2 linked regions of the Azospirillum brasilense genome follow. The protein of the gene in region 1 binds, or shares a complex with, the protein of each later gene. Links are inferred from orthologs where the notes say so. Each region holds a gene or a part of one and is shown in the gene's direction. Other genes may lie near its edges. The genes, in order: AMK58_RS12495 and accD.

The links.
Region 2: the proteins of AMK58_RS12495 (region 1) and accD are in contact, whole or in part, in a solved structure (PDB 8UXZ), measured with the Escherichia coli proteins. The link is inferred for Azospirillum brasilense from one-to-one orthologs.

Annotation. Positions count from the first base shown.
Region 1 is NZ_CP012914.1:2,683,440-2,697,998, reverse strand. What follows is about bases 5,488-8,347. They hold AMK58_RS12495 (acetyl-CoA carboxylase carboxyltransferase subunit alpha), read left to right. Parts: upstream 5,488-6,369; coding sequence 6,370-7,326; downstream 7,327-8,347. Other genes in these bases: AMK58_RS12480 (magnesium transporter CorA family protein), read right to left, coding at 8,240-8,347; AMK58_RS12485 (hypothetical protein), read left to right, coding at 7,964-8,224; AMK58_RS12490 (MAPEG family protein), read left to right, coding at 7,333-7,875; AMK58_RS12500 (DMT family transporter), read left to right, coding at 5,488-6,282. Outside these bases: AMK58_RS12515 (hypothetical protein), read left to right, coding at 1-1,350; site-specific tyrosine recombinase XerD, read left to right, coding at 1,347-2,357; AMK58_RS30395 (hypothetical protein), read left to right, coding at 2,493-3,008; AMK58_RS30390 (hypothetical protein), read left to right, coding at 3,013-3,372; aceB (malate synthase A), read left to right, coding at 3,554-5,158; more of AMK58_RS12500, read left to right, coding at 5,368-5,487; more of AMK58_RS12480, read right to left, coding at 8,348-9,223; AMK58_RS12475 (hypothetical protein), read right to left, coding at 9,238-9,555; argB (acetylglutamate kinase), read right to left, coding at 9,581-10,480; AMK58_RS12465 (hypothetical protein), read left to right, coding at 10,650-10,895; AMK58_RS12460 (cation:proton antiporter), read right to left, coding at 10,916-12,184; yihA (ribosome biogenesis GTP-binding protein YihA/YsxC), read right to left, coding at 12,189-12,851; membrane protein insertase YidC, read right to left, coding at 12,996-14,559. UniProt on the Escherichia coli protein: Component of the acetyl coenzyme A carboxylase (ACC) complex. First, biotin carboxylase catalyzes the carboxylation of biotin on its carrier protein (BCCP) and then the CO(2) group is transferred by the carboxyltransferase to acetyl-CoA to form malonyl-CoA.
Region 2 is NZ_CP012914.1:334,458-349,083, forward strand. Bases 11,700-14,626 are described here. They hold accD (acetyl-CoA carboxylase, carboxyltransferase subunit beta), read left to right. Parts: upstream 11,700-12,636; coding sequence 12,637-13,617; downstream 13,618-14,626. Other genes in these bases: trpB (tryptophan synthase subunit beta), read left to right, coding at 11,700-11,722; trpA (tryptophan synthase subunit alpha), read left to right, coding at 11,719-12,573; AMK58_RS01645 (bifunctional folylpolyglutamate synthase/dihydrofolate synthase), read left to right, coding at 13,625-14,626. In the rest of the region: AMK58_RS01600 (response regulator), read left to right, coding at 1-18; AMK58_RS01605 (ATP-binding protein), read left to right, coding at 21-1,400; AMK58_RS01610 (NAD(P)/FAD-dependent oxidoreductase), read left to right, coding at 1,631-2,992; AMK58_RS01615 (sensor histidine kinase), read right to left, coding at 3,003-5,387; AMK58_RS01620 (ATP-binding protein), read right to left, coding at 5,475-9,098; AMK58_RS01625 (amino acid ABC transporter substrate-binding protein), read left to right, coding at 9,289-10,332; more of trpB, read left to right, coding at 10,505-11,699.

The DNA of each region.
Region 1 (14,559 bases):
CCGCGCGGGGCCGCCGACCTCGCCGCGCTGCTGCCCGAGGCGATGACGGCCGACGAGGCCGCCGCCCGCGCCCTGACCGATGCCGAACTGCTCGCCGGCCCGCTGGACTGCGCCGCCGCGACGGAGCGCGCCAAGCCCTTCGCCGGCCCCTATTGGCAACGCGTGGAATTGTTCTGCCGCCTGCGCGCCGGGCGGATCGGCGGGGGTGCGTCGATGGAAGCCGGCTCTGGTCCAGCGGGTGACGACATCGCCTTCGACATGCTGCGCGAGCAGCCGGGCGGCGATCCCGATTTCCTGCGGGTGGCCGAGGCGATGGCCGGCGGCCCGGCGGTCCGGCCGCGCAGCCTGAAGGACCCCAGCCCGCTGACCCTGGCCGCCTTGCGGACGCTCCAGGCCGGGCTGCCGCCGGACGTGCTGTCCCTGACCGACCCGGCGCGGCTGGCCGCGGTGGCGTCCAACAATGGTACCGACCCGGCGACCCGCGTGACCGCGGCGGAGCGCGCCGCCACCGCCCTCTTCCTCGATTCCCGGCGGCTGGCGGAGGCATACCGCGCCGCCCCGGCCAAGGGTGATGAGCTGCTGCGGCTGAAGGACGCCGTGGCGCGAGACCGTACCGCCCGCACCCGCGCGCTGGTGCAGCAGGCCATGCTCGCCGCCATAGCCGGTGGGCGGCGGGTGGAGTTGGCCGGGCTGGCGCTGGAGCTTCTCGACCCGCCGATGCTGGCCGGGCCGGTGGGGGCGGTGGTGGCCGACATGCTCGACACCCTGTCGCCGACCCCGGACGCCGCCGCCCTGGCCCCCGCCGCGGCGCGGCTCTGCTTCGCGCTGGGCCGGCCCGACAAGGGCAAGCGCTGGCACGATCTCGCCCTGCGCAGCCGTCCCACGGCGGAGGTGGCGCGGCTGTGGCCGCTCGCCGTCATCGCGCTCGGTCCGCCGCCGGGCGGCGGGGCACTGGGTCTCGCCGGCTGGCTGGACGAATCGCTGCGCGGCGCCGATCCGGAGGCCCGCGCCCGCGTCGCCGGGCAACTGGCCCTGCTCCAGGCGATGGGCCTCGCCATTCCGGAGGAGGCGTGGCGCCGGATCAGCGACCCCGAAGAGACAGCCTCCATGCCCGCGGGCGCCCGTCCCCCCACCGCCGACCCAGCTTTGTGGCAGCGGCTGGCCGAGGCCTCCGCCGACCGGCGCGTCGGCGAGACGGCGCTGGCCGCGCTTCTGCTGCTCGGCAACGCCGGGCCGGCGGGCACGCCGCCCGCGGTGGTGGCGCGTGTGGTCGGGGCCCTGCGCGCCGTGGGTCTGGACAGCGATGCCCGCGCCGTCGCCCGTGAAGCCGCCGCGGCCCTGGCCGGATGAGTCCCATGCCCAAAACACCCCTGCCGAAAGCCCAGCCGAAGCGGCGCGGGCGCCCCTGCAAACCACGCCCGATCGCGGCCTCGCCCCATGTCGACGCCTTCCTGGACATGCTGACGGCGGAGCGCGGCGCCGCGCTCAACACCCGCGTGGCCTACGAGCGCGACCTCGCCGACCTCGCCCTCTGGCTGGCCCAGCGCGGGCAGCCGCTGGAGAAGGCGGGGACGGAGGATCTGCGTGCTTACCTCGCCTTCCAGTATGTGGAGGGCGGGCAGAAGCCGGCGCCGCGCACACTGGCCCGCCGCCTGTCGGCGATGCGCCAGTTCTACCGTTTCCTAGTGTCGGAAGGGCGGCGGGCGGACGACCCGGCCTCGGCGCTGGACAGCCCCAAGCAGGGCCGCCCGCTGCCCAAGATCCTGACGGTGGAGGAGGTCACCCGCATGATCGACTCCGCCCAGACCCGCGGCGGGCCGGAGGGGCTGCGGCTGGTCGCCCTGCTGGAGGTGCTCTATGCCACCGGCCTGCGCGTGTCGGAGCTGGTCGGCCTGCCGATGGCCGCCATCCTGCGCGACGGGCGCGGGCTGATCGTGCGCGGCAAGGGCGGGAAGGAGCGCATGGTGCCGCTGTCCGAACCGGCCTCCGCCGCGCTGGGCGCCTATCTGCCCTGGCGGAGCCACTTCATCCTGGCCGGGCGCGAGAACGGACCGGTCGCCTTCCTCTTCCCGTCGCGCAGTTCCGCCAACGGTCATCTGACGCGCCAGCGCTTCGCCCAGCTTTTGAAGGAACTGGCCATCGAGTCGAACATCGACCCGGAGAAGGTCAGCCCCCACGTCCTGCGCCACGCCTTCGCCACCCATCTGCTCGACCGCGGGGCGGACCTGCGCTCGGTCCAGAAGATGCTGGGCCACGCCGACATCGCCACCACCCAGATCTACACCCATGTGGTGTCGGAACGGCTGAAGCAGGTCGTGCACGAGCATCACCCGCTGGCCCGGCGAAAAATAAGATAGATTCTTATTTTATTTTCTCTGAAAATGATGTATTCGGGTTTCTTCGTACGGCTATGCGTGTTTGGCCGAATGATGAAACGCTTAAAGAGCAACCTTTGGCTGAACGCTTGATGGTTGGCTTTCGGAACTAAATAGATGACTGAGACGCTAAGGCTTGCCTTCAACGACTGGTTCTTAGGAGATTTATCTAGTGTAGTTGGTTTGGTTATATCTTTATTTGGATTTGGTATTACAATTATAGGTATTCGTAAGGCAAAATCAGCAGCAAAACAGGCAGAGTCTGCTGCAAATCAAGTAAAAGAGAGCATAGTTAAGCTAAATTCTTTGTCGGATGTTTCTGCCGCTATTGCGGTCATTGACGAAATACGTCGACTCCATAAAACTGGTTCGTGGGAGATAATATTAGATCGATACTCTGCCCTTAAACGTATGCTGATAACCGTCCGGCATACGCATTCTAAACTATCTCCTGAAAATCAGGGGGCTGTGCAGAACGCGATTGAAAAACTATCTGAAATGGAAGCAAATTTAGAGAGAGCGTTAGAGGGTGGAAAAAAACCTGGGAGTGTATCAAAGATGAACAAGGTGCTTTCTGAGCATGCAGATAAAATGCACAAAATTTTAGTCGAGCTCAAGTCGCCAGTGGAGTAATAAGATGTCTGAAGAAAAATTTGCTGAGCTTGTCGATCTTCTTGATGTAAAAACTGCAGATAGCTCTCTATTGTGGTATGATGATGGATCAGATTCTAGATTTTTTGCGCAACTTGGAGCTTTTAGCATAAGAATATACCGGGTTTCATTAGAATTCGGAGATGATTTCGATATTTACATCGAAATAGTCGATGAAAATGGTGACGTCATAGATAGCTTTAGTGACCTTTCCTTGAAGGACCTTAATACAGATAAAATAAACTATTATAGAAAAATGAACAAGCTGTATGTGGCGGCTAGAAGAAGCGCAAAGGGCGCAGATAAAGCGATTGATTCAGTGATTTCGGAGCTGAAAAAAAAGTAAAATACTCAGAGTTTGTGCCTTATTACGGCCTAAAGACCAAAGTGTCTAGAGTATTAAATCGCTAAAAAGTGTTCTAATTGGTTACTTGGGCTGTTTGTTCTGGGCCAATTTGACTAATTTTTTGGGCGATGTTCTGATTGACTTGAAATGCGCAAGCATAAGCGCAGATTGGAGGAACCGCATGGCCACGACCATCTCCGGGCTTGAGATCCTGGGTCCGATCAACCCGGGCTTCGAGGCGATCCTGACGCCGGAGGCGCTGGCCTTCCTGGCGGAGCTGGAAGGGCGGTTCGGGTCGGAGCGGCTGCGCCTGCTCGACGTGCGGACCAAGCGGCGGGCGCTGATCGAGCAGGGCCACACGCCGGACTTCCTGCCGGAAACCCGGGCCATCCGCGAGGCCGACTGGACCATCGCGCCGCTGCCGCACGACCTGCTTGACCGCCGGGTGGAGATCACCGGGCCGGTGGACCGCAAGATGATCATCAACGCGCTGAATTCCGGCGCGAAGGTCTTCATGGCGGATTTTGAGGATTCGAGCTGCCCGTCCTGGAGCAACCTGATCGACGGGCAGGTCAACCTGCGCGACGCCGTGCGGCGGACGATCGCCTTCGACGATCCCGTGTCGGGGAAGAAGTACCGGCTGAACGACAGGACCGCCGTCCTGACGGTCCGCCCGCGCGGCTGGCATCTGGCGGAGAAGCACGTCCGGCTCGACGGCGAACCGGTGTCGGGCGCGCTGTTCGACTTCGCCCTCTACGCCTTCCACAACGCGCGGGAGCTGCTGGCCCACGGCTCCGGCCCCTACTTCTACCTGCCGAAGCTGGAAAGCCATTTCGAGGCGCGGCTGTGGAACGAGGTGTTCTCGGTCGCCGAGGATTATCTGAAGATCCCGCACGGCTCGATCAAGGCCACGGTGCTGGTGGAAACCATCCTGGCCGCCTTCGAGATGGACGAGATCCTCTACGAGCTGCGCGACCATTCCGCCGGGCTGAATTGCGGGCGCTGGGACTACATCTTCAGCTTCATCAAGACCTTCCGCAACGACCCCGCCGCCGTCCTGCCCGACCGGGCGGAGGTGACGATGGCGACGCCCTTCCTGCAGTCCTACAGTCTGCTGGCGGTCAAGACCTGCCACCGCCGCGGCGCCCCGGCCATCGGCGGCATGGCCGCCTACATCCCGGTGAAGGACGACCCCGCGGCCAACGAGACCGCCTTCTCCAAGGTCCGCGCCGACAAGGAGCGGGAGGTGTCCAACGGCCATGACGGCACCTGGGTTGCCCATCCCGGCCTCGTCCCCGTCGCGCGGGAGGTCTTCGACGCCTACATGCGCAAGCCCAACCAGATCGACCGCAAGCGGGCCGACGTCAGCGTGACCGCCGCCGACCTGCTGGCCGTGCCGGAGGGGCCAAAGACCGAGCACGGCCTGCGCAACAACGTGGCCGTCGCCATCGGCTATCTGGAGTCGTGGCTGCGCGGCACCGGTTGCGTGCCGCTGTTCAACCTGATGGAGGACGCCGCCACCGCGGAGATCAGCCGCACCCAGCTCTGGCAATGGGTCCACCATCGCGCCACGCTGGACGACGGGCGCCCGGTGACCATGGAGCTGGTGGACGAGACCATCGCCGAGGAGCTGGCCGCCTGGAAGACCCGCGTCGGCGACCGCGCCTTCGAGCGGGGTCTGTACGAGGACGCCGCGGTGATGCTGCGCGACCTCTTGGAGCGCGACGACTTCGTGGATTTCCTGACCCTGCCGGCCTACGACCGCATCGTCGCGCAGGGGGCGTAATGCCCCCTCCCTAACCCTCCCCCTCTACGAGGTGGAGGGGACTGCCGCCACTCCGCGTAAGGCATCCTCTCCCTCGAAGAGGGGGAGGGCCGGGGTGGGGGCAACACTCGCGACGCGCTTTTCCAACATGCCCAACCTCCTTGGCAAAAGGCGGGGGCTTCGCCATGTTCGCTGGCCTGCCCGCGTCCCGAGCCAGAGGTTTCGTCCCCGTGTCCACACCCTCCACCGTTCCGCCGCCGTCGCGCGGGGCCGAGTCGCTCGCGCTGCTGCTTCTGGTCGGCGGTTTGATCGGGGTAATCTTTCCGGTCACCAAGATCGCGCAGGCGGCCGGCGTGCCGCCGCTGCCCTGGGCGTTTTCCATGATGCTGGGTGCCGGGGTGATCCTGGCCGGGCTGGCGCGTTTCAAACGGCAACCGATGCCCCTGACCGGGCGGTATCTCCGCTATTTCGCGGTGTCGGGGCTGCTGTCCATGGCGCTGCCCAACGTGGTGCTGTTCTTCGTCATGCCTTGGCTGGGGGCCGGGCTGTCGGCGGTGGTCTACACGCTGCCGCCGATCCTGACGCTGCTGATGGCCGTGGCGGTGCGGATCGAGACGCCCGACCGCGGTCGGGTGGCGGGCATTCTGCTCGGATTCGTCGGCGCGCTGATGATCGTCGGGCCGCGCGGCAGCCTGCCCTCGCCCGATCTGGCGGGTTGGATGGCACTGGCCTTCGTCATGCCGCTGTCGGTCGCGGCGGGCAACGTCTACCGCACGATGGCGTGGCCGCCGGGCGGGCAGCCGGTGGCGCTGGCCGCCGGCACCATGCTGGGCGGGGCGGGCTGGGTCCTGCTGGCGCTGCTCGGCACCGGGGCGGTGGCGGAGTTGCCGGCGCTGGGGCTCGCGCCCGGACTGGCCCTGCTCCAGATCGCGGTGACGGCGCTGACCTACGTGCTGTATTTCCGGCTCCAGGTGGTCGCCGGGCCGGTCTATCTCAGCCAGATCGGCTACGTGGCGACCTCCGTCGGGCTGGGCACCGGGACGCTGCTGTTCGGCGAGCGCTATTCCCCCTGGGTGTGGGGCGGGGCGGCGGTGATCGTCCTGGGCGTGCTTCTGGTCAGTTTTGGCCGGCGATTCGCGCGATAAGCTGTGGCATCGCCGCCGCGCACCGTGGTACCAAGGCCGGTCCGCGACGTCCGCGTCCTATCCTATTCGGTCCGTGATCCTTCCGGCATGCAAACCTTCCTGGAATTCGAAAAGCCGATCGCCGAGCTTGAAGGCAAGATCGAGGAACTGCGCCACCTGACCAACGCCGGCGACATCAACATCGCCGACGAAGTGACGAAGCTGCAGACCAAGGTCGACAAGCTCCTCCGGCAGACCTACGCGAAGCTCACCCCGGCGCAGAAGGTGCAGGTGGCCCGCCACCCCAACCGTCCGCACTGTCTGGACTATGTGAAGGGGCTGATCGACGACTTCACGCCGCTGGCCGGCGACCGTGGCTTCGCCGAAGACCGTGCGGTCATCGGCGGGCTGGGCCGCTTCCGCGGCCGTTCGGTCGTGGTGATCGGGCAGGAGAAGGGCCACGACACGGAAACGCGCGTGCGCCACAACTTCGGCATGGCCAAGCCCGAGGGCTACCGCAAGGCCCAGCGCCTGATGGACCTCGCCGACCGGTTCAATCTGCCGGTCGTCTCGCTGGTCGACACCGCCGGCGCCTTCCCCGGCGTCCAGGCGGAGGAGCGCGGTCAGGCCGAGGCCATCGCCAAGAGCATCGAGCGCTGCCTGCGCCTGACCGTGCCCATGGTGGCTGCGGTGATCGGCGAGGGCGGGTCCGGCGGCGCCATCGCCATCGCGACCGCCGACCGGGTGCTGATGCTGGAGCACGCCATCTACTCCGTCATCTCGCCGGAGGGCTGCGCGTCGATCCTGTGGCGCAATCCCGACATGGCCGGCGAGGCCGCCGTCGCGCTGCGCCTGATCAGCCACGACCTCAAGGAACTTGGTGTCATCGACCGGGTGGTGAGCGAGCCGATCGGCGGCGCCCACCGCGACCCGGCGGAGACCGTCAAGGCCCTCGGCGACGCCATCGAGGAGTCGCTGGGCGATCTCGACGGGCTGGACGGCGCGGCGATCCGCGCCCAGCGCCGCCAGAAGTTCCTCGACATGGGCCAGAAAGGCCTGGGGTAAGACTCCATGGCCGCCGCACCGGAGACCCGTCCCTCCAAGACCCGTCTTCTGCGCTTGGCGGCCACCGTCAACCTCGCCGCGGTGGTCGTGGCGCTGCTGGCCCTGTGGCTGCTGCCGCCGCTGTTCGCGCCGCCGCCCGGCATCGCCGATCCGGGCACGCGCATGGCCTTCTGGGGGCGGCTCGCCCTCTGGCCCGCGCTGCTGCTGTTCCTGACGGTGGGCGGGGTGCTGGTCGCCCGCGCCCGCTCCGTCGCCCTGAATCCCATCGACGACGCCGAGTCGCGCTTCTACCGGGTCAGCCAGCGCGTGCTGACCAACACGGTGGAGCAGACGCTGATCTTCCTGCCCGCTCTGGCGGCGCTGGTGGCGCAGATGCCACTGCCCGACCTGGGCTTCGCCCGGCTGGCGACTGCGCTGTTCGTGCTGGGCCGCCTGCTGTTCTGGGCGGGCTACCTGATCCATCCCTATGTGCGGGCGCCGGGCATGGCGGTCACGCTGACCGTCAACCTCGTCGTGCTCGGCTGGGCGCTGGTGCTCGCCATCGTTTAAGACGCGGAGCGGCCGCAACCCCGCTCCCCAACGCCTCCGGCTTGTGTCATAGATTTCGCCGTATGCCGTCCGATTGCCGGTGAAACCGATGACGCTCCTTGTCCGCTGCCCTTCGCTGCTTCAGATCGTCCTGTCCGCGATCCTTCTGCTGACCGCGTTGCTGGAGCTGTTCGACACCATGCTGGAGGACCTGATCGGCGTGGAGATCACCACCGCGCACGGCCTGCTCGTCTTCGCGCTTGGGAAAATTCTCAAGGAATGGATCGAGGTCCGCAGGCAGTTCTCCGAAACGCGGGAGAAGCTGGGCGAGGCGCGGGTGACGGAAGCGGCGCCTTCCAGCCTCGGCTGACCACCGGAACAGTCCCTAGAGCCAGCGCCGCCGCTTGAAGTAGATCATCGGCAGCGTCGCCGACAGGATCATCAGCATCACCGCCAGCGGATAGCCGAAGGTCCAGTTCTTCTCCGGCATGGTCACGAAGTTCATGCCGTAGATGCTGGCGACCAGGGTCGGCGGAAACAGGGTGACCGTCAGGATCGAAACGATCTTGATGATCTCGTTCTGCTCCACGTTGATGCGCCCCAGCGTGGTGTCCAGCAGCAGGCTGACCTTGCCCGACAGGAACTGGGCGTACTCGCCGAGCCCCGTCACGTCCTGCAGGGCGGCGCGCGCCCAGCGCCGGGTCCGCTTGGCCGGGGTCCAGCCCTCGCCGCGGGCCAGAAAGGTCAGCAGGCGGTTGAGCGTGGACAGGCTGACATGGGCCTTGCCGATCAGGTGCCCGGTGTGGCCGATGCGCTTCAGCGTGCGGGTGTCGTCCCGCCGCTCCCCCTTGACCGGCAGGGCGCGCCCGCGGAAGGCGCGGCTGCCCATGGTGTCCAGTTCCAGCCCGACACGGCGCAGGACGGCGGCGGTGCGCTCCACCACACCATCCAGCAGGGCAGCGAGGACCGCCTCGGCCGTCAGCTCCGCGCCGCCGCTGCGGGTGACGCGACGGCGGAAGGCCAGGAAGGGCTGAGGGTCGACGGCGTGGATGGTGGCGAGTCGCCCGCCGGCCAGGACGAAGCTGACCGGCACGATGCGCGGCTGGTCGGTGTCGGCCCAGACCAGGACGAGCGCGGTCATGTGCACGGCGCCGGGGGTGATGCGCAAGCGGCTCGATTCCTCGATTTCCGCCATCTGCTCCCGAGTCGGCAGTTTGATGCCCATCAGCGCCTCGGCGCGGGCCAGCTCCTCCGGTGTCGGGTTCTGCAGGTCGAGCCAGACGGCCTCGGTGGGCAAGGGGGTGCGGACGCCCTCGGCCTCGCGGGCCCAGCGCAGCCGGTCACCGTCGCAGGCGAAGACGTGGAGCATGGCGGCGGCCCGCCTTAGAGGAGACGGCCGAAGCGGCGCGGCTTGCGCGGCTGGGGTGGCCCAGCGGGGCCATCGGCGTCATCGGCGGCGGCGTCCCCTTCCGGAAGGTCAACGGGCGCGCCGTCCTGGCGCAGCGCGGCCTCCAGCTTGCGCCGGAAGGCCCCGCCGTCGTCCTTGGAGTCGAGGAAATGCCCGACGGCTTCCTTCGCCGAGTCGCGGTCGTAGGGGACCTTGCCGAAGACCGACAGCTTGGCGCGCTCCAACAGCTTCGGGTCCATCCGTTCGCGGATGGCCTTCATCTGGCGGAGCAGGTCCTTGCGCACGTCGGACATGGCCGGTCCCCCTCGCTTGACCTAGTTACTCGCGGCCGATCAGCGTGCCGGCCCCGCCCTCGGTGAAGATCTCCAGCAGCAGGGCGTGCGGCACCCGGCCGTCCAGGATGACGGCGGCGTCCACGCCCTGCTCGACGGCGTCGATGCAGGTCTCGATCTTCGGGATCATGCCGCCGGTCGCGGTGCCGTCGGCGATGGCGGCGCGCGCCTGATCCAGCGACATGCGCGGCACCAGCTCCTTGTTCTTGTCCAGAACGCCGGCGACGTCGGTCAGCAGGAAGAAGCGGGTGGCGCCCAGCGCCGAGGCGACGGCGCCCGCCGCGGTGTCGGCGTTGATGTTGTAGGTGTCGCCGTTGCGGTCGAAGCCGATCGGGGCGATGACCGGGATGATGTCCGACTGGGCCAGCGACGTGAGGATCTGCGGGTTCACCTGATACGGCTCGCCGACGAAGCCGAGGTCCAGCACCTTCTCGATGTTGCTGTCCGGATCGCGCTGGGTGCGGCGCAGCTTGCGCGCGGTGATCAGGCTGCCGTCCTTGCCCGACAGGCCGACGGCGCGGCCGCCCGCGTTGTTGATGGCGGCGACGATCTGCTTGTTGATGGAGCCGGCCAGCACCATCTCGACCACCTCGACCGTCTCCTTGTCGGTGACGCGCAGGCCGTCGATGAAGCTGGACTTGATGGCCAGCCGCTGCAGCATCTGGCCGATCTGCGGGCCGCCGCCGTGCACGACCACGGGGTTGATGCCGACCTGCTTCAGCAGGACGATGTCGCGGGCGAACTTCTCCGCCAGGCTGTCGTCACCCATGGCGTGGCCGCCGTACTTGATGACGAAGGTGCGCCCGGCGTAGCGGCGCATGTAGGGCAGGGCTTCGGACAGGGTGCGGGCCTTGGCGAGCCACTCGTCGCGGGTCGTGTTCTGCACGGGATGGAGCCGTTCGTCGGGGTGGGCCAGTCGGGTGAGAGTCGGTCGACTCTTTAACGGAAAGCGCGGGGGGTGCCTAGGGGGCTTTTTCAGGCGGGCGCCGCGTTCGGGAACCCTTGCCGCGCCCGGCGGTTCGCCAAAGCAGGACGAACCGCTCAAGGACCCGGTCATGAACGACCGCATCATGCCGACCCCGCGCAACCCCTTCACCGAGGCCCACAAGGCCGAGATGGAGGAGACCGCCCGGCGGGCCGAGGAGATTTACGGCTCGCCCGACGCCCAGGAGGTGACGGAGGCCAACAAGGCGCTGAAGGAGCAGGCCCGCGGGGACGGCAAGGCCGGGTCGGGCAGGCTGGATTCCGAGGGGCCGGGCGCCGATCCGGTGGTGACCGGGAATGTGCGCAAGCCCGGCTGAGGAAGCCCGGCTGAGACGGGTCAGGACGCGCCGGCGTGGCCCGCCCGGCGGCCGGCGATCCGCCCGGCCAGCAGGGTCATCGGCTGGGTCAGCGCGGTGACCACCACCGCCATCAGCACCATGGCGGAGAAGCAGGCCTCCGACAGCACCCCGGCCTCCAGCAGGATGGTCAGGACGATGACCTCCATCAGCCCCTTGCAGGACATCAGCGTGCCGAGCCGCCAGGAATCGGCGGCGCTCTCGCCCGACAGCCGGGCGGGCAGGGCGGTGCCCAGGACCTTGCCGAGGATGGTCGCCACCGTCGCCAGCGCGAAGACCCACCATTGCGCCGAGGCGGCGAGGTCGAGATTCACCTTCAGACCGGTCAGGGTGAAGAAGAAGGGCAGCAGGATCAGCGTGGCGAAATGCTCCAGCCGGTCCAGGATTGCCGCCGCCAGCCGTCGCGGCATGACCGTGCCGGCGACGAAGGCACCCAGGATGTAGTGCAGCCCGATCAGCTCCGTCACCGCGGCGGAGCCGAGCAGGGCGGCGCAGGTGACCACCACCACCATGTCGCCGACGTCGCCGTCCGGGGCGATGCGGTTCATCAGCCGGGTCACCAGGGGGCGGGCAAACAGCGCCGTCGCGGCGAGATAGGCGAAGCCCAGGACGGCGATCCATGCCACTCCGGCGAAGCCGCCGCTTCCCCCCGCCGCCAGGGCCAGAACGGCAGTGATGAGAAGCCACAGCAGCGCGTCGTTGACCGCCGCGTAGCCCAGCGCCAGCCGGCCGACCCGCTCGCCGATCAGCCCCATCTCGCGCAGGATGGCGCCCAGCACCGGCAGGGCGGTCACCCCGACGCAGATGCCGAACCCCGCGGCGAACAGCAGCGGGTCGGCCTTCGGCCCGGCCATCTCGGGAAAGGCGCCGACGATCCACCAGCCGAGCGCCCCGCCGAGCAGGGTCGGCACCAGCATGCTCGACAGGCTGATCCCGACGAAGGCGCGCCCGCGCCCCTTGAACTCCTCCAGATCGAGATGCAGCCCGGTCAGGAAGGCGAAGAAGACCACGGCGAGCAGAGCCAGCCCGGAGAGCGGCGCCAGCGACTCCCTGGCGAACAGCGGTTGCCAGAGTTCCGGGGCGGCGTTTCCAAGAACCGACGGACCGAGCGCGATCCCGAACAGGATCTGGATGACCACCATCGGAGCCACATGCTTCAGGCCGGACAGCCGCCACAGCAGGAACGGGCCGGCGATCAGCAGGATGGCCTGGATGAGGAACAGCAGCGCCGGCGTCAGCTCGACGGGCATCGGGTCATCCCAGGCTGGCGAGCTGGGCGAGGCTGGCCCGCAGCTCCGCGATGCCCTGGCCCTTCTCGGCGCTGGTGGCGTGAATCTCCGGGAAGGCGGCGGGGTGTTTCTTGATGGCCGCCACGGTGCGCTTGCTCACCTCGGCCAGTTCCTGCGACCGCACCTTGTCCGACTTGGTCAGGACGACGACGTAGGGCACCGCCGCCTGATCGAGCATCGTCATGATCTCCTCGTCGTTGGGCTTCAGCCCGTGGCGCGAATCGACCAGCACCAGCGCCCGGCGCAGCGTGACGCGGCCGCGCAGGAAGCGGCGGACCATGTCGTTCCAGATCTCGATCTTCTCCTTCGATTCCTTGGCGTAGCCGTAGCCGGGCATATCGACCAGCTTCAGCCGGTTGCCGAGGTTGAAGAAGTTGAGCTGCTGGGTGCGGCCCGGCGTGTTGGAGGTGCGGGCCAGCGTCTTGCGCCCGGTCAGCGCGTTGACGAGGCTGGACTTGCCGACGTTGGAGCGGCCGGCGAAGGCGACCTCCGGCAGGTCGGCCTCCGGCAACTGCTCCGCCGTCTGGGCGCCCCAGATGAAATCGCATTCCTTGGCGAACAGAAGCCGCCCCGCTTCCAGGGCCTCCTCGTCGAAACCGGAGATCGGGGAGCTGCTGGAAGAGGTCATGGACGGCGCTTTCGAAAGACACGGGGTACGGATGATCGTGACCGGCCCAAAACATAACCGCCGGCAAACGCCCGTCAAGGGAGGCGCTTGCCGGCGGTCAATGCCCTGAAGTCAGGGAGGCCGGGTATCAGGTGGAACGGTCCCTCAGGTCACCTTCACACCGTCCTGCCGCATGATGATCCACTGCTGCGCGATGGACAGGGTGTTGTTCCAGGCCCAGTAGATCACCAGACCAGCCGGGAAGCTGGCGAGCATGAAGGTGAAGATGATCGGCAGGAACTGGAACACCTTCTGCTGCACCGGATCGGGCGGTGCCGGGTTCAGCTTCTGCTGGAAGTACATGGTGATGCCCATGATGATCGGCCACAGGCCCAGCATCAGGATGTGCGGCGGCTGCCACGGGATCAGACCGAACAGATTGAAGATGGTGGTCGGATCGGGCGCGGACAGGTCGTGGATCCAGCCGAAGAACGGCGCGTGCCGCATTTCGATGGTCACGAACAGCACCTTGTACAGCGCGAAGAAGACCGGGATCTGGATCAGGATCGGCAGGCAGCCCGACACCGGCGAGACCTTCTCGCGCTTGTAGAGCGCCATCATCTCCTGGTTCAGGCGGACCTTGTCGTCGCCGAAGCGTTCGCGCAGCTCCATCATCTTGGGCTGCAGCTTCTTCATCTTGGCCATCGCGTGATACGACTTGTTGGCCAGCGGGAAGAAGGCCGCCTTGACGATCACGGTGAAGACCAGGATGGCGATGCCGAAGTTGCCGAACAGGCGACCCAGCAGATCCAGACCGTAGAAGAACGGCTTGGTCAGGAAGTAGAACCAGCCGAAGTCGATCGCCAGATCGAAGTTGGCGATGCCCAGCTTGTCCGAATAGTCGTCCAGCAGGCGGACCTGCTTGGCGCCGGCGAACAGGCGGTCGGTCAGCTCGACGGTGGCGCCGGGGGCGACCTCCACGGCCTTGCCGAGCGTGTCGACCTGATAGCGGTCGGCGGCGCCGGGGGCGGAGTGGACGAAGCGGGCGGTGATCGGGGCCTTCTGGTCGGGGACCAGCGAGACCAGCCAGTATTTGTCGGTGATGCCGATCCAGCCGCCGGTCGACTGGGCGGAGATGGTGCCGGCCTTGCGCAGGTCGTCGTACTTGTGCTCGTTCAGCTTGCCGTCGAAGACGCCGAGCGGGCCCTCATGCAGGATGTAGTAGCCGTCGGTGTGCGGCGTGCCGGCGCGGCTGACGAGGCTGTAGGGCAGCAGGCTGACCGGGGCGGAGCCGGTGTTGCGCACCTTCTGGGTGATCGTGAACATGAAGTTCGGATCGACCGCGATGGTGCGCTCGAACACCAGGCCCTTGCCGTTGTCCCAGGTCAGGAGCAGCGGCTGGTCCGGCGTCAGCGCGGTGCCGGCGGCGGTCCAGCGGGTGTCGGCGCCGGGGACCGGCTGCGACTTGTCCTCCGGAACCCAGCCGAACTCGGCGTAGTAGGCCTCGGGCGTGCCGGCGGGGGCCAGCAGGACGATTTCCGGGCTCTTGGGATCGGGGGTGACGCGGTAGTCGGCCAGCGTCAGGTCGTCGATGCGGCCCCCAACCAGATTGACCGATCCGTGCAGCGACGGCGTGTTGATCTTGACGCGCGTTCCGGCGGCCATCTGCTCGGCGAGCAGGCCGGCGCGGTCGCGGACCGTGGCGGGAGCCGCCGTGCCGGGCACCGAA
Region 2 (14,626 bases), 2.3 Mb from region 1 along the record:
GCGGTGACGGGGGCGTGAAGATGGAGACCGCCCGCAAGAGCCGCCTGCTGGTGGCCCGGCGCTGGCTGCCGGACAGCATTGCCTCGCGGCTGGTGCTGACCGTGGTGCTGGCGCTTCTGCTGACCCAGGCGGTCAGCGCGCTGGTCTATCTGACCGACCGCCCTCCGGGACCGCCGGCTCACAGCATGCGCGTCCTCGTCCAGCGTGTGACGGCCATCGTCCAGCTCGTGGAGAGCACCCCGCCGCCGGAGCGGCGGCGGCTGGTCAAGGCGATCGACGACCCCGTGCTGCGGGTGGACTGGAATCCCGAGACTCCGCGCTTCGCCAACCAGCGCGAAGGCTTTCCCTTCGACCGGCTGCGCCGGGCCATCCGCGGCGAGCTGGACGATCCCGAGCGCGCCGTGGTGGTCGAGGTCCGGCGGGAGCGCCCCATGCCCGGCCCCTTCCCGGTGGACGAGCATCGCTGGGGCGCCGACGTCCGGCTGTCGGTGGGGCTGAAGGACGGGTCCTGGCTGACCTTCGTCGGCGGCGACCCGCTGGAGGGGCCGTTCCGGCTGCTGCGCTTCGCGCTGTGGATGGCCGGCATCGTCGGGGCGGTGGCTCTGGTCTCGGTCTGGACGGCGCGCCGCATGACCGCCCCCATCGCGCGCTTCGCCGACGCGGCGGAGCGGCTGGGCGTGGACGGCGAGGCGCCGCCTTTGCCGGAAGCCGGCCCCCAGGAGCTGCGCGCCGCCACCCGCGCCTTCAACCGGATGCAGGCGCGTCTGGCCCGCTTCGTCGCCGACCGCACGCAGATGCTGGCGGCGATGAGCCACGACCTGCGCACGCCGCTGACCCGCCTGCGCCTGCGCGCCGAACTGGTCGAGGACCCGGAGATGCAGCGCAAGATGCTCGCCGACCTCGACGAGATGGCGGCGATGATCAACGCCACGCTGGCCTTCGCCCGCGACGACGCCAAGCACGAGCCGCGCGGCCCGCTCGACCTCGCCGACCTGCTGCAGAGCCTGTGCGACGACCGGGCGGACGCCGGGCACGCGGCGGCCTACGAGGGGCCGGCGCACGCGACGGTGGACGGGCGCCCGGTGGCTCTGCGCCGCGCCTTTGCCAACCTGATGGACAACGCCATCGCCTATGGCGGCGGCTTCACCGTGCGCTTGCGGCCCGTGGATGGGGAATTGCGGGTGGAGATCGAGGACGGCGGTCCCGGCATTCCGGAGGCGGAGTTCGAGAAGGTCTTCGCCCCCTTCTACCGGCTGGAGCGCTCGCGCTCCCGCGACACCGGCGGGGTGGGGCTGGGTCTGGCCACCGCCCGCACGGTGGTGCGCGGCCATGGCGGCGACATCGCGCTGTCCAACCGCCCGGAAGGTGGGCTGCGGGTGACGGTGACCCTGCCGCGGTGATGGCAGGGTGCGTCAAAGCCCTCGCCCCTCCGGGGAGAGGGTTGGGTGAGGGGGCGTCCGAAGGGCGGAAACGCAGCCTCATTGCAGAGCCTTTCCGGCCTGCGGCCGCCCCCTCATCCTGACCTTCTCCCCAGCCTTCTCTCCAGGGGGGAGAAGGGATTATGCACCGCAACATCGGCGGCGCATCGGCGTTTAACGGTGCAGGATCAACGTCACCGGAGGTTGCCGCCGTGCCGCAGATCGACCGCACCCCCTCGCCCGTGGACCTCCGCCCCCATGTCGTGATCGTCGGGGCGGGGTTCGGCGGGCTGGCCTGCGCGGAGGCCCTGGGCGGGACGAACATCCGCGTCACCATCATCGACCGCAACAACTATCACCTGTTCGTGCCGCTGCTCTATCAGGTGGCGACCGCCGCCCTGTCGCCCGCCGACATCGCCGAGCCGATCCGCCGCATCGTCAGCCGCCACCCCAACATCGACGTGGTGATGGGCGAGGTGACCGGGGTCGACCGTACGGCCAAGCGGGTGGAACTGGCCGACGGCAGCTTCGTCCCCTACGACCGGCTGGTGCTGGCGACCGGCTCCTCCTACAGCTATTTCGGGCACGACGACTGGGCGGAGATCGCCCCCGGCCTGAAGACCATCGAGAACGCCCGGCGGATCCGCGCCCGGCTGCTGATGAATTTCGAGCAGGCGGAGATGAGCGAGGACCCGGCCCGGCAGAAGGCGCTGATGACCACCATCGTGGTCGGCGGCGGTCCCACCGGCGTGGAGATGGCCGGGGCGGTGGCCGAACTGGCCCGCTTTACGTTGGCCCGCGACTTCCGCCGCATCGACCCGCGCACCGCCCGCGTCCTGCTGGTCGAGGCCGGGCCGCGCATCCTGTCCACCTTCCCGGAAGACCTCGGCCAATACGCCCGCCGCAAGCTGGAGGAGCTGGGCGTCGTCGTGCTGACCGGACAGGCGGTGGAGAGCATCACGCCGGAGGGCGCCACGGTCGGCGGGCGCTTCATCCCGGCGGGGGCCATCGTGTGGGGCGCCGGGGTCAAGGCCTCGCCCGCCGGCTCCTGGCTGGGGGTGGAGACCGACCGCAGCGGGCGCATCCCGGTCGACGCCGACATGGCGGTGCCGGGCGTGCCCGACGTCTACGCGCTGGGCGACACGGCGGCGCTGGCCGGCGACGACGGCAAGCCGCTGCCCGGTCTGGCCCAGGTCGCCAAGCAGCAGGGCGAGCATCTCGGCGGCGGGTTGGAGGCCAGCCTGCTGCGCGGTCAGCCGCTGGAACCCTTCCGCTTCCGCAACCGCGGCAACACCGCCATCGTCGGGCGCAGCGCCGCCGTCTTCGATTTCGGAACGCGCAAGCTGAAGGGCTGGTTCGCCTGGGTGCTGTGGGCGATCATCCACGTCTATCTGCTGGTGAATTTCCAGAAGCGGATGCTGGTCACCATGCAGTGGCTGTGGCGCTGGGCCACCTACCAGCGCGGCGCGCGGCTGATCACCACCGACCGCCCGGTGTCGGTCGCGGAATCCGTCACCTCGCCGCATGGCGGGAGCGCCGAACCCTTCCGGGACGTGAGGCGCGGCCAGGGCTGACGGCTTCGGATCAGGAGGGCTTTGGACCGGAGGCGGGGGGAAGCGGCAGGACGCAGCGGAAGCGGGTGCCGTGGCCCGGCCACTCCTCGACCTCCAGCCGCCCGCCGTGCAGCTCCATGACGTTGCGGACCAGCGACAGGCCGAGCGCCGCGGCGCCGCGCGGGTCGTTGCGGTCGTAGCGCGAGGGCAGGGCGGCCTCGCCCGGCCCGGCGCCGCTGCCCACGGTCAGCACGATGGTCCCGGCGGTCCGTTCCCCGGACAGCAGGATGCGGCGGTCCGCCGGCGGGTGGCGGATGGCGCCGACGACCAGGGTGAACAGCGCCTGCTTGAGCCGCCGGGCGTCGCCCTCCGCCTCGCCCAGCGACGACGGGGCGGCGAGGTCGAGGCGCAGCCCCTCGCGCCGCGCCCATTCGCGGGTCAGCTCGCCCACCGTCTCCAGCAGGTCGGGCACGTCCACGACGGCGCGGTCCAGCGTGGTCACCCCGGCCCCCAGGCTGGTCATGTCGACGACGTCGTCGATCAGCTCCAGCAGCCGCTCGCCCGCGTTGAGGACGCCCTTCACATACTCGATCTGGCGCGGGTTCAGCTCCCCGAAATACTGGTTCGCCAGCACCTCGGCGAAGCCGATGATGCCGTTCAGCGGGTTGCGCAGATGGTGCGAGACGTTGGCGATGAACTCGCTCTTCAACTGGTCGGCGGCCTCCAGCGCGGCGTTGGAGGCGCGCAACGCCTGCTCCAGCCGGGCGCTGTCGGTGACGTCGAGATAGCTGTTCAGCACCGCCCCGTCGGGCAGCGGCAGGGTCGAGAACTCGACCACCGACCCGTCGGCCCGCTCCAGCCGACCCGAGCGCACGGCGCGTTCCAGCGTCGCGCCGATCATCTCGTCCTTCAGGCTGTCCCAGTCGCCGCCATTCTCCAGGAAGGGCCGCATCCGCTCGAACAGGCCGGAGATGTGCGGCTCGCCCAGCAGGTCCTCGTCGTCGAGGTCCCAGACGCGCGCGAAGGCCGGGTTGGACAGCTTCAGCCGCCCGTCGCCGCCGAACACCGCGATGCCCTCGGCCAGATTGTCCAGCGTCTCCTGCTGCACGGCGATCAGCGTGTTGTAGGAGGATTCCAGGGCCAGCGTGTTGGTCACGTCCTCCAGGATCTGCATCAGCCCGCCCAGCGGGTGCGGGGCGGCGAGGCTGCGCAGAGTCGTGCCGTCCGGCAGGTGCATCAGCTCCTCGACCGGCTCCAGCAGGCGGGTGTAGCGGCTCAGCCGCTCGCGCTTGTAGCTCTGGTAGTCGGCGTATTCGGGCAGGCGGCGGCGGGTGCGCAGCTCCTCCAGGATCTCGCCGTGGGTGGGCTGGCTGCGCAGCCACGACTCCTCCAGGTCCCACAGCCGGGCGTAGGCCTGGTTGAAGAAGGTCAGCCGCGTGTCGGCGCCAAAGATGGCGATGGCCGCGCCCAGCCGCTCCAGCACCTCGCCGTGGGCGGCGAGGTGGCGGCTCAGCTCGCCGCGCAACTCTTCCACCGCCGTGACGTCCAGCGCGTAGCCGACGACCAGCGTGCCGCCGCCGTCCGGGGCGGGCAGGGGGGCCTCGGTGACCTCCAGCAGGCGCCGCTCGGCGCCGATGACGGCGGAAACCCGCTCCGACTGGGCGACCCCGCTGCGAAGCGCGCGTTGCGCCAGGGCGCGCCCGGCGTCGCTCAGCTCCTTGCCGCTGTCCGGCACGGCGGCAGGGTCGGAATCCACGGCACGGGCGTAGGCGCGGTTGCACCAGGACAGCGTCTGCCCGGCGCCGCGCAGCCACACCGGCAGCGGCAGGGCGTCCACCGCCGCGCGCAGCTCGGCCAGCGCCGATTCGGCGTCGTGCCGTCCGCGGGTCAGTCCCTCCTGTTCGGCGCAACGGTCGGTGATGTCCTCCAGCCAGACGACGTTCTGATGCCCGGCGTTCTGATGCCCGGCGGCCCGCCGCCCGTTCAGCAACAGGCGCCGTCCGCTGCGGGTCGTCGCCTCGATTCGGAAGTCCTCGCCCCCACCGCGCAGGCGGCGGACGGCCTCGGCGACTCGGGGGGCGTCGCTGTCGGCGAAGGCGCTCGCGATGTCCTGGCCCGGCTCCGTCCCCAGAAATCCGGCGCAGCCCGGCGCCGCGCTGACGGCGCCTTCGGCGTTCCAGGCGCACCAGGGATGGGGGGATGCGGCCAGCAGGGCCTCCAGACGCGCCACGTCGGCCGCCAGCCGGTCGCTGCGGCGGCGCTCCTTGCCGGTCCAGAACAGCCCGCCGAATCCGGCGGCGCCGAGGACACCGGCAAAGCCCAGCACAGCCGGCGAGCCGGAGGGCCCGGCCATCAGGCCGACTCCCACCGCCAGCCCCAGCGCGGCAAAGGCGTATGATCGGGTCAGGACACTCACGCGGGTGAGACTAGTCCACGCCTCCCGGCGGAGCAAGGCGGGCCGGGGGTGGTGCCACTTTCGGGGTGGTGCGGCCCTTTCTCCCAGCTACACCGCCTCCCCGATCCGCAGGGCGCGGATCGCCGCTTCGACCGCCGGGAAGGCGGTGCGCACCGCCGTCAGGGCGTGCCCGGTCCCGTCCGGATCGCCGCGATGGGCGGCGAGTTCCAGGGCGGACGCGGCGCGGCCCAGCCGGTTGGCCCCCGCCGTGCGCGCCGCCCCGGCCAGCGTGTGGGCGGTGCCGCGGACGGCCTCCAGGTCGCTCCGTTCCAGGGCGGCGGCGGCCTCGTCCAGCAGCGGGCGGGTGGTTTCCAGGAAGAAATCCAGCATGTCCAGCGACGCCGCGTCGAGCCCGCCGAAGGTGGTGCGGACATGGTCGAGGTCCAGCGTCTGCTCCGCCGTCCCGGCGGGCTCCGCCGCGGGTGGATCGTCGGGAGCCGCGACGCTGCCCTCGCCCAGCGCCCGGTTCAGGGCGGCGGCGAGCTGCTTCAGGGTCACCGGCTTGGCGATGTAGTCGTCCATGCCCGCGTCGGTGCAGCGCTCCATCTCCCCGGCCAGGGCGTTGGCGGTCATGGCGATGATGGCGGTGCGAGGACGCGGATCGGGTGCCAATTTGAAGACTGATTCAGCGCTGCGGATCTGGCGCGACAGCTCGTAGCCGTCCATGCGCGGCATGTGGCAGTCGGTGATCAGAAGCCGGTAGGGCCGTGACCGCCAGGCGGTCAGCGCCTCCAGCCCGTCGCCGCTAAGGTCGGCCTCGAAGCCGAGCTGGCGGAGCTGGCGCAGGATCACCTGCTGGTTCGTCGGGTGGTCCTCCGCCACCAGGATGATCGGCGGGGGCGCGGCCGCATCGGGGTCCGCCATGTCGAGGGCCGCCATGTCGAGGGCTGGCGGACTGTCCTCCGTCACGGGAAGCGGGGAGACGGCGCGTCCGGCCAGGGCGGTCAGGCGGCGGAACAGGGCATCGCGGCGGATCGGGCGGCCGAGATGGTCGTGGCGCGGCGGTTGTCCAGCGGGCGTTGCACCGTCCTCGCCGCTTTCCGGCGGGCAGTCGCCGGGCTGCTCCCGCCCGTCGATCAGATGCAGGGTCGGGGGAGGGCGGACCCCGGCGGCGGCGATGCGGGCCAGAACCGCCGGCGCCGACAGCCGCGGGTTGGGCGCGCCGGGCGCGTCGTCCGGATGGTGCTCCAGCAGGCCGTCGGAGAGGACCAGCAGGTCGGCGTCGGCCATTGTCAGCAGTTCCACCGCCTCGTCCGCCGTCGTGGCGTCGGCGACGGCGGCCCGCTTGTCCTCCAGCGCGCGGATCAGGACGGCGCGCTGCACCGGGTCCGGCTCGGCCACGATGATCGACAGGCCGGTCAGGTCGGTGTCGTCGCCGGGCACCGTTCGCGGATCGCCCGCCAGCAGATCGACCGTGAACCAGAAGGTGGCGCCGCAGCCCGGGGCCGATTCGACCCCGATGCGCCCTCCCATCATCTCGACGAGGCGGGCGCAGATGGCCAGCCCCAGCCCGGTGCCGCCGAAGCGGCGGGTGGTCGAGCTGTCGGCCTGGCTGAAGGGCTGGAACAGGCGGGCCTGCCCGGCGGCGCTGATGCCGATGCCGGTGTCCTCCACCGAGAAGCGCAGGCGCAGCCGGTCCGACCCGGCGTCGGACGGCTCCAGCCGGGTGCGCAGGACGACCCGGCCCGCGTCGGTGAACTTGATGGCGTTGCCGGTCAGGTTGAACAGGATCTGGCGCAGCCGTCCGGGATCGCCGCGCACCGCCGCCGGCACCTTGCGGTCGAGGTCGCAGACGAGAAGCAGCGCTTTCTGGTGGGCCTGCGGAGCCAGCAGCTCCGCCACCCCCTCCACCAGTTCGCGCGGGTCGAGGTCCATCTCGTCGAGGTCGAGCTTGCCCGCCTCGATCTTGGACAGGTCCAGGATGTCGTCGATGATCCGCAGCAGCGCCGTCGCGCTGTCGCGCACGGTGGTGACGAGTTCGGTCTGCTCCGCGTCCAGCGGGCTCAGGGCGATCAGCTCCAGCATGCCCAGCACGCCGTTCATCGGGGTGCGGATCTCGTGGCTCATGGTCGCCAGGAACTCCGACTTGGACCGGGCGGCGACCTCCGCCTGGTCCTTGGCGTGGCGCAGGTCCTCTTCGGCGCGCTTGCGGCCGGTGATGTCGTAGCTCCAGGCGAGGATCGCCGGTTCCCCCTCGAACTCCGTGCGCTGAAGCGTCTGAAGCGCCCAGACGCGGCTGCCGTCGGGCCGGTCGACCGCCACCTCGACGTCGCGGGCGACCAGCCCGGGGCCCTCCTGCGGGAGGGCACGTCCCTGCAGGGTGGCGCCGGGCAGGGCCAGCGCGTGGCGGCGCCCGACAAAGGCGTCCGGCGGCAGCCCGGCCAGTTCAGCGGCGCGGGCGTTGGCGAAGGCCACGGAGCCGTCGGGACGCCCGATCGATACGCCGACCGGACTCTGCTCCAGGATCGCGCGCAGGCGGCGCTCGCTGTCCGACAGGGCGTGTTCGCGCGAACGGATGGTGGCGACGAAATAGTGCAGGGCGCGCGCCATGTCGGCGATCTCGTCCTGCCCATGGGTGGGGATGGCGACGGACCGCCCGGCGGCCGACGCGGCCATGGCCGTCTGCAGCCCACGCAGCCGCCGCACCACGTTGCGGTGGATGTAGAGGAAGATGCCGAGGGCACCGAGGATGGACACCACGGCCATCGCCAGGATGGCGTTCTTGCCGTCGCGGATCACCCGCTCGAACTCGCCGGAGCGGGCGGCGATGTCCTGCTCGATGGCCAGGAAATGGTCCGACACCGCGCCGACCAGCCGGTCGGAGACGTTCTGGTTGCGTGCGATGGAGCCTTTGATGGCGCGGGCCAAGCCGATTTCGGTCAGGCGGCTGTTGAACAGGTTGTGTTCCCCAAGCCCCAGCGCCTCCAGCTCCCGGTACAGCGGCTCCAGGTCGAAGGCGGCGCCGGAGGGCAAAGCGGCCACGACCTCCGCCGCGCGGTCCATCGCGGCGCGGTAGTCCTGCCGCAGCCGGTCCACCCGCGCCTCGTGGTCGGCGCGGGAGGCGGCGAGCATCAGCAGGATGGCGTGCTGGGCCTCCGCCGTCCACAGGTCGATTCGCCGTTCGACGTCCCGGGCCTCCCCCCACTCCTCCAGGGTCCTGGGGGTGGTGGTTTTGTCCCGCAGCGCTTCCTCGGCGTTGCGGACGCGTTCGGCCAGATGCATCAGGCGGCCGACCAGCCCACCCGTCTCCGCGGCGGCGGCGAGCTGGCGCTCCACCTGGGTGTTCAGGGTCATCAGGTTGGCGATCAGCTCGTTCTTGCGGCGCTGCAGCTCGACCACGTCGGCCACGTCGGTGCCGCGGTCGCGCAGCCGGGTCATCAGGTCTTCCAGCAGGGCGATCTGATCGCTCAGCCGGGCCATCACCGATTCGCGCACCGACTGGCTCTGCACTGCCACCAGGGCCGGGGCGTTGGCGGCCAGCGTGCCGCTCTGCTGGGCCAGTTGGGAAGCGTTGACGAGGCCCGGCACCTTGGCCGTGGCGATCTGCTCGAACCCCTCATGGAAGCGGCCGAAGAGTGAGACGGCCACCACGCCGGTGGCGGCGGTCAGGCCGGCGATCACGGTCAGACCCGCCAGGATGCGAAACGCCACGCCCAGCCGGGGAAGCCGCATGCCCGTCCCTCGATTTTTGTCGTCCGCTTGAGATAACACGGGCAATCGACCGGGCGCAATTCACACCCCCGCGCCGCGATCGGACGCTGGGCAAGCGGGTGCCCGGCGGGCTTGACCCGCGCCGGTTGCCGGACCAATGCTGACCGCCGGTGGCAAAGGTGCCGGCGGCAAAGAGGGATGGTCGATGGGCTTGGTCCGGTCTTTCGCGCGCGCCGCGGTGGTTGCCGCGGTTCTGGCGGCGGCGCTGGCCGCGCCATCCGGCGGTCCGCGGGCCGAAACCATGGAGGATGTGCGGGAGCGCGGGCTGCTGCGTTGCGGCGTCTCGTCCAGCGGGGCCGGTCTGGCGGCGGTGGACGACAACGGCAACTGGCGCGGCTTCTTCGTGGACATGTGCCGGGCGCTGGCTGCCGCCGTCGCCGGCAAGGCCGACCGCGTGGAGTTTGTCGAGACCAACTCCGAGAACCGCTTCGCCATCCTGCGCAACGGCGAGGTGGACGTGGTGATGGAGGGGACGACCTGGACCCTGCAGCGCGACGCCACCTTCGGCATCGATTTCCCGGCGGTCTACCTGTTCGACGGCCAGGGGTTCATCGCGCACCGCGCCCAGGGCATCGCCCGCCTGTCCGACCTGCCGCCCGGCGCCTCGGTCTGCGTGATCGAGCAGACCACGACCCTGCGCAACCTGGAGGATTGGATGGCCCGCACCGGCCTGCGCTTCCGCCTGAAGCCGGTGCGCTCGACCGAGGGGGCGCTGTCGGCTTTCTTCAACCATCACTGCGACCTCTACACCAGCGACCGCATCGGCCTGCACGCCCAGCGCCTGCTGAAGGCCCCCGAGCGCGAGGACTATGTCATCCTGCCGGAGGCGATCTCCAAGGAGCCGTTGGGGCCGATGGTCCGTCCGGACGAGCGGCGGTGGTTCGACGTCGTGCGCTGGGTGTTCCTGGCCACCGTCCTGGCCGAGGAGAAGGGCATCACCACCGCCAACGCCGCCCGCCTGAAGGAGGAGGCCCAGGACCCGGAGGTGCGCCGCTTCCTCGGGGCCACCGCCGGGGTCGGCTGGGGGCTGGGGCTGGACGACGGCTGGGCCTTCCGCGTGGTCACGCAGGTCGGGAACTACGGCGAGATCTTCGACCGCCATCTGGGCGCCGCCTCGCCGCTGGGCATCGACCGCGGGATGAACGGGCTGTGGATGAACGGCGGCCTGCACTACGCCCCGCCGCTGGGAGGATGAGGGCGGCGGCGCTCTGCCATGCCGCCCCGCCGGATTGCCTTCGCGCCGGCTTTTCCCATCTTGTGGGCATGTTCGGCGAAAGGTTCGGCGAACGCTTCAAATCCGGGCGATCCGCCGCTATGGTGGCGCCTTCCGGGCGCCGCGCGGCCCGCTTCAGGCAGTTTCCCAGGCCATGACCAGACCCAACACCTACCGTTCCGGTCCCGACGAGCGCGGGCATTTCGGCATCTATGGCGGACGCTTCGTCGCCGAGACGCTGATGCCCCTGATCCTTGAGGTGGAGAAAGCCTACCGCGAGGCCCGGGCCGATCCCGCCTTCGAGGGCGCGATCCGCGAGCAGCTCAAGCAATATGTCGGCCGCCCGAACCCGCTCTACTACGCCGAACGCCTGACGGAGAAGCTCGGCGGCGCGAAGATCTACTTCAAGCGCGAGGAGCTGAACCACACCGGCGCGCACAAGATCAACAACTGCATCGGCCAGATCCTGCTCGCCCGCCGCATGGGCAAGAAGCGGATCATCGCCGAGACGGGCGCCGGCCAGCACGGTGTGGCGACCGCCACGGTCTGCGCGCTGTTCGACATGCCCTGCGTCATCTACATGGGCGAGACCGACATCGCCCGCCAGCAGCCCAACGTCTTCCGCATGAAGCTGCTGGGGGCCGAGGTGGTCCCGGTGACCTCCGGCGCGCGGACGCTGAAGGACGCGATGAACGAGGCGCTGCGCGACTGGGTCACCAACGTCGCCGACACCTACTACCTGATCGGCACGGCCGCCGGCCCGCACCCGTACCCCGCCATGGTCCGCGACTTCCAGTCGGTGATCGGCGACGAGGTGCGCGTGCAGATGCAGGAGCTGGAGGGCCGTCTTCCGGACAGCCTCGTCGCCTGCGTCGGCGGCGGCTCCAACGCCATCGGCCTGTTCCATCCCTTCCTCGACGATCCGTCGGTGCAGATGGTCGCGGTCGAGGCCGCCGGCCACGGCATCGACAAGGGGCCGCTGGCCCACGCCGCCTCGATCACCGGCGGGCGCCCCGGCGTCCTGCACGGCAACCGCACCTACCTGCTGCAGGACGAGGACGGGCAGATCCTGGAAGGCCATTCCATCTCCGCCGGCCTGGACTATCCGGGCGTCGGACCGGAGCATTCCTGGCTGCACGACATCGGGCGCGTCGAGTATGTCTCGGCCACCGACCAGGAGACGCTGGACGCCTTCCAGCTCTGCGCCCGCACCGAGGGCATCATCCCCGCGCTGGAATCGGCGCACGCGCTGGCGGAGATCGTGAAGCGCGCCCCGAAACTGCCCAAGGACCACCTGATGGTGCTCTGCCTGTCGGGCCGCGGCGACAAGGACATCTTCTCCGTCGCCCAGCATCTGGGAGTGAAGCTGTGAGCGCCCTCAACGACAAGTCCGTTGACAATGGCCGCATCGCCCGGCGGTTCGCCGCGCTGAAGGCGGAGGGCCGCGCCGGCCTCGTCACCTTCATCACCGCGGGCGACCCGGACCTGGAGACCTGCCGCGCCGTCCTGCACGGCCTGCCCGCCGCGGGCGCCGATCTGATCGAGCTGGGGCTGCCCTTCTCCGACCCGATGGCCGACGGCCCGGCGATCCAGGCGGCCAGCCTGCGCGCGCTCCACGCCGGGACGACGGCGCGCAAGACGCTGGACCTCGTGCGCGGCTTCCGTGAAACGGACGCCGACACGCCGGTGATCCTGATGGGCTATTACAACCCGATCCACGCCTATGGGGTGGACCGCTTCCTGGCCGACGCCATCGAGGCCGGGGTGGACGGGCTGATCGTCGTCGACCTGCCACCCGAAGAGGACGAGGAGCTGTGCATCCCGGCGCTGAAGGCCGGGGTGAACTTCATCCGCCTGGCGACGCCGACCACCGACGACAAGCGCCTGCCGGCGGTTCTCCAGAACACCTCGGGCTTCGTCTATTACGTGTCGATCGCCGGCATCACCGGTGCTGCCAGCGCCGACAACGCCGCGGTGGGCGCCGCGGTGGAGCGGCTGAAGCGCCACACCGACCTGCCGGTGGCGGTCGGCTTCGGCATCAAGACGCCGGAGCAGGCGGCCGAGGTCGCCCGCGTCGCCGACGCGGCGGTGGTCGGCTCGGCCATCGTCACGCGGCTCGCCGGCGGGCTGGACGCGGACGGCAAGGCCCGTCCGGGTCTGGCCGAGGATGTGCTGGGCTTCGTCCGGGAACTGGCCGGCGGCGTGCGCGGCGCGCGCGTCTGAGTGCGTCGGGCCTAGATCGCCGGGCTGCGAGCGCCGGCTGAGCGGGATATCAGGAAGAATGCGATGAACTGGCTTACCAACTACGTCCGCCCCAAGATCCGCGCCCTCTATGCCCGCAAGGAGGTTCCCGACAACCTCTGGCACAAGTGCCCGAGCTGCGAGGCGATGCTCTTCCACCGCGATCTGGAGGAGAACCTCAACGTCTGCCAGCATTGCGGCTTCCACATGCGGCTAGACCCGATCAAGCGGCTGGCCTCGATGTTCGACGAGGGCGACTACCAGTCGGTCGAGCTGCCGAAGTCGGTGGTCGATCCGCTGAAGTTCCGCGACCAGAAGCGCTACACCGACCGCCTGAAGGAGGCCCAGACCAAGACGGGCCGGCATGACGCCATCGTCGTCGGCTCCGGCCTGATCGGCGGGCAGCCGGCGGTCGTCGCGGCCTTCGACTTCGGCTTCATGGGCGGCTCGATGGGCATCGCGGTGGGCGAGGGCATCCTGGCCGCCGCCCGCACCGCCATCGCCCAGAAGGCGGCGCTGATCGTCGTCCCGGCCTCGGGCGGGGCGCGCATGCAGGAAGGCATCCTGTCGCTGATGCAGATGCCGCGCACCACGATCGCGGTGGAGATGGTCAAGGAAGCCGGCCTGCCCTACATCGTGGTGCTGACCGACCCGACGACCGGCGGTGTTACCGCCTCCTTCGCGATGATCGGCGACATCCACATCGCCGAGAAGGGCGCGCAGATCGGCTTCGCCGGCGCCCGCGTGATCGAGAGCACGATCCGCGAGACCCTGCCGGAGGGCTTCCAGCGCTCCGAATACCTGCAGGAGCACGGCATGGTGGACATGGTCGTCCATCGCCGCGACCTGCGCCCGACCCTGTCGCGCGTCCTGACCCTGCTGATGCAGCCGGTCCTGGCCGTGGCGCCGGAAGCGCTGCCGGCCACGGCCGTCCAGGCGGAGGAGCCGCGTAGCCAGGCGGAGGCCGCCGACGAGACGCCGGCCCAGGCCGGCGCCGAGAGGACCGGCTCCGAGCAGCCGGCCTGATCCCGCCATGCCGCTCGCTGAGTCGCTCGCCGATCCGGTTCTCGACCGGCTGAAGGGGCTGCACCCCAAGGTCATCGACCTGTCGCTGGACCGCGTGCACCGGCTGCTCGCCGCGCTGGACCATCCGGAGCGGCGCCTGCCGCCGGTGGTCCATGTGGCGGGCACCAACGGCAAGGGCTCCACGCTCGCCTTCCTGCGGGCGATGCTGGAGGCTGCGGGGCTGCGGGTGCATGTCTACACCTCGCCGCACCTCGTGCGCTTCCACGAGCGCATCCGGCTGGCCGGCTCGCTGATCGACGACGACCGGCTGGCCGCCCTGCTGGAGGAATGCGAGGCGGCGAACGGCGGCGGGCCGATCACCTTCTTCGAGGTGACGACGGTCGCCGCCCTGCTCGCCTTCGCGCGGGAGCCGGCGGACGTGGTGCTGCTGGAAACCGGGCTGGGCGGACGGCTGGACGCCACCAACGTGGTGGACCGCCCGGCGGTCACCGCCATCACGCGCATCTCCTACGACCACCGCCAGTTCCTCGGCGACACGCTGGAGGCCATCGCGGGCGAGAAGGCCGGCATCTTCAAGCCGGGCGTCCCCGCCGTGATCTTCCCGCAGCCCGCGGAGGAGGCGGCCCGCACCCTGGCCATCCGCGCCGAGACGGTGGGCGCGCCGGTTCCCGGCTGGTCGGTCACCCCGACCGCGGGCGGTTTCCGCTTCGAAAGCGACCGCCGCCGCATCGAGCTGCCGCTGCCGGGGCTGGCCGGAGCGCACCAGATCCTCAACGCCGGGGTGGCGCTGGCCTGCCTGGACCATTTGCCGGTCAAGGTCGACGACGCGGCGGTGCGCCGCGGCCTCGCCGCCGTGCACTGGCCCGCCCGCCTGCAACGGCTGACCCGCGGCCCCCTGGCCGAGGCCTTGCCCGCCGGCTGGGACCTGTGGCTGGACGGCGGCCACAACGACTCGGCGGGCGAGGTTCTGGCCGTCCAGGCCGCACGCTGGGCGGAGGAGGAGCCGCAA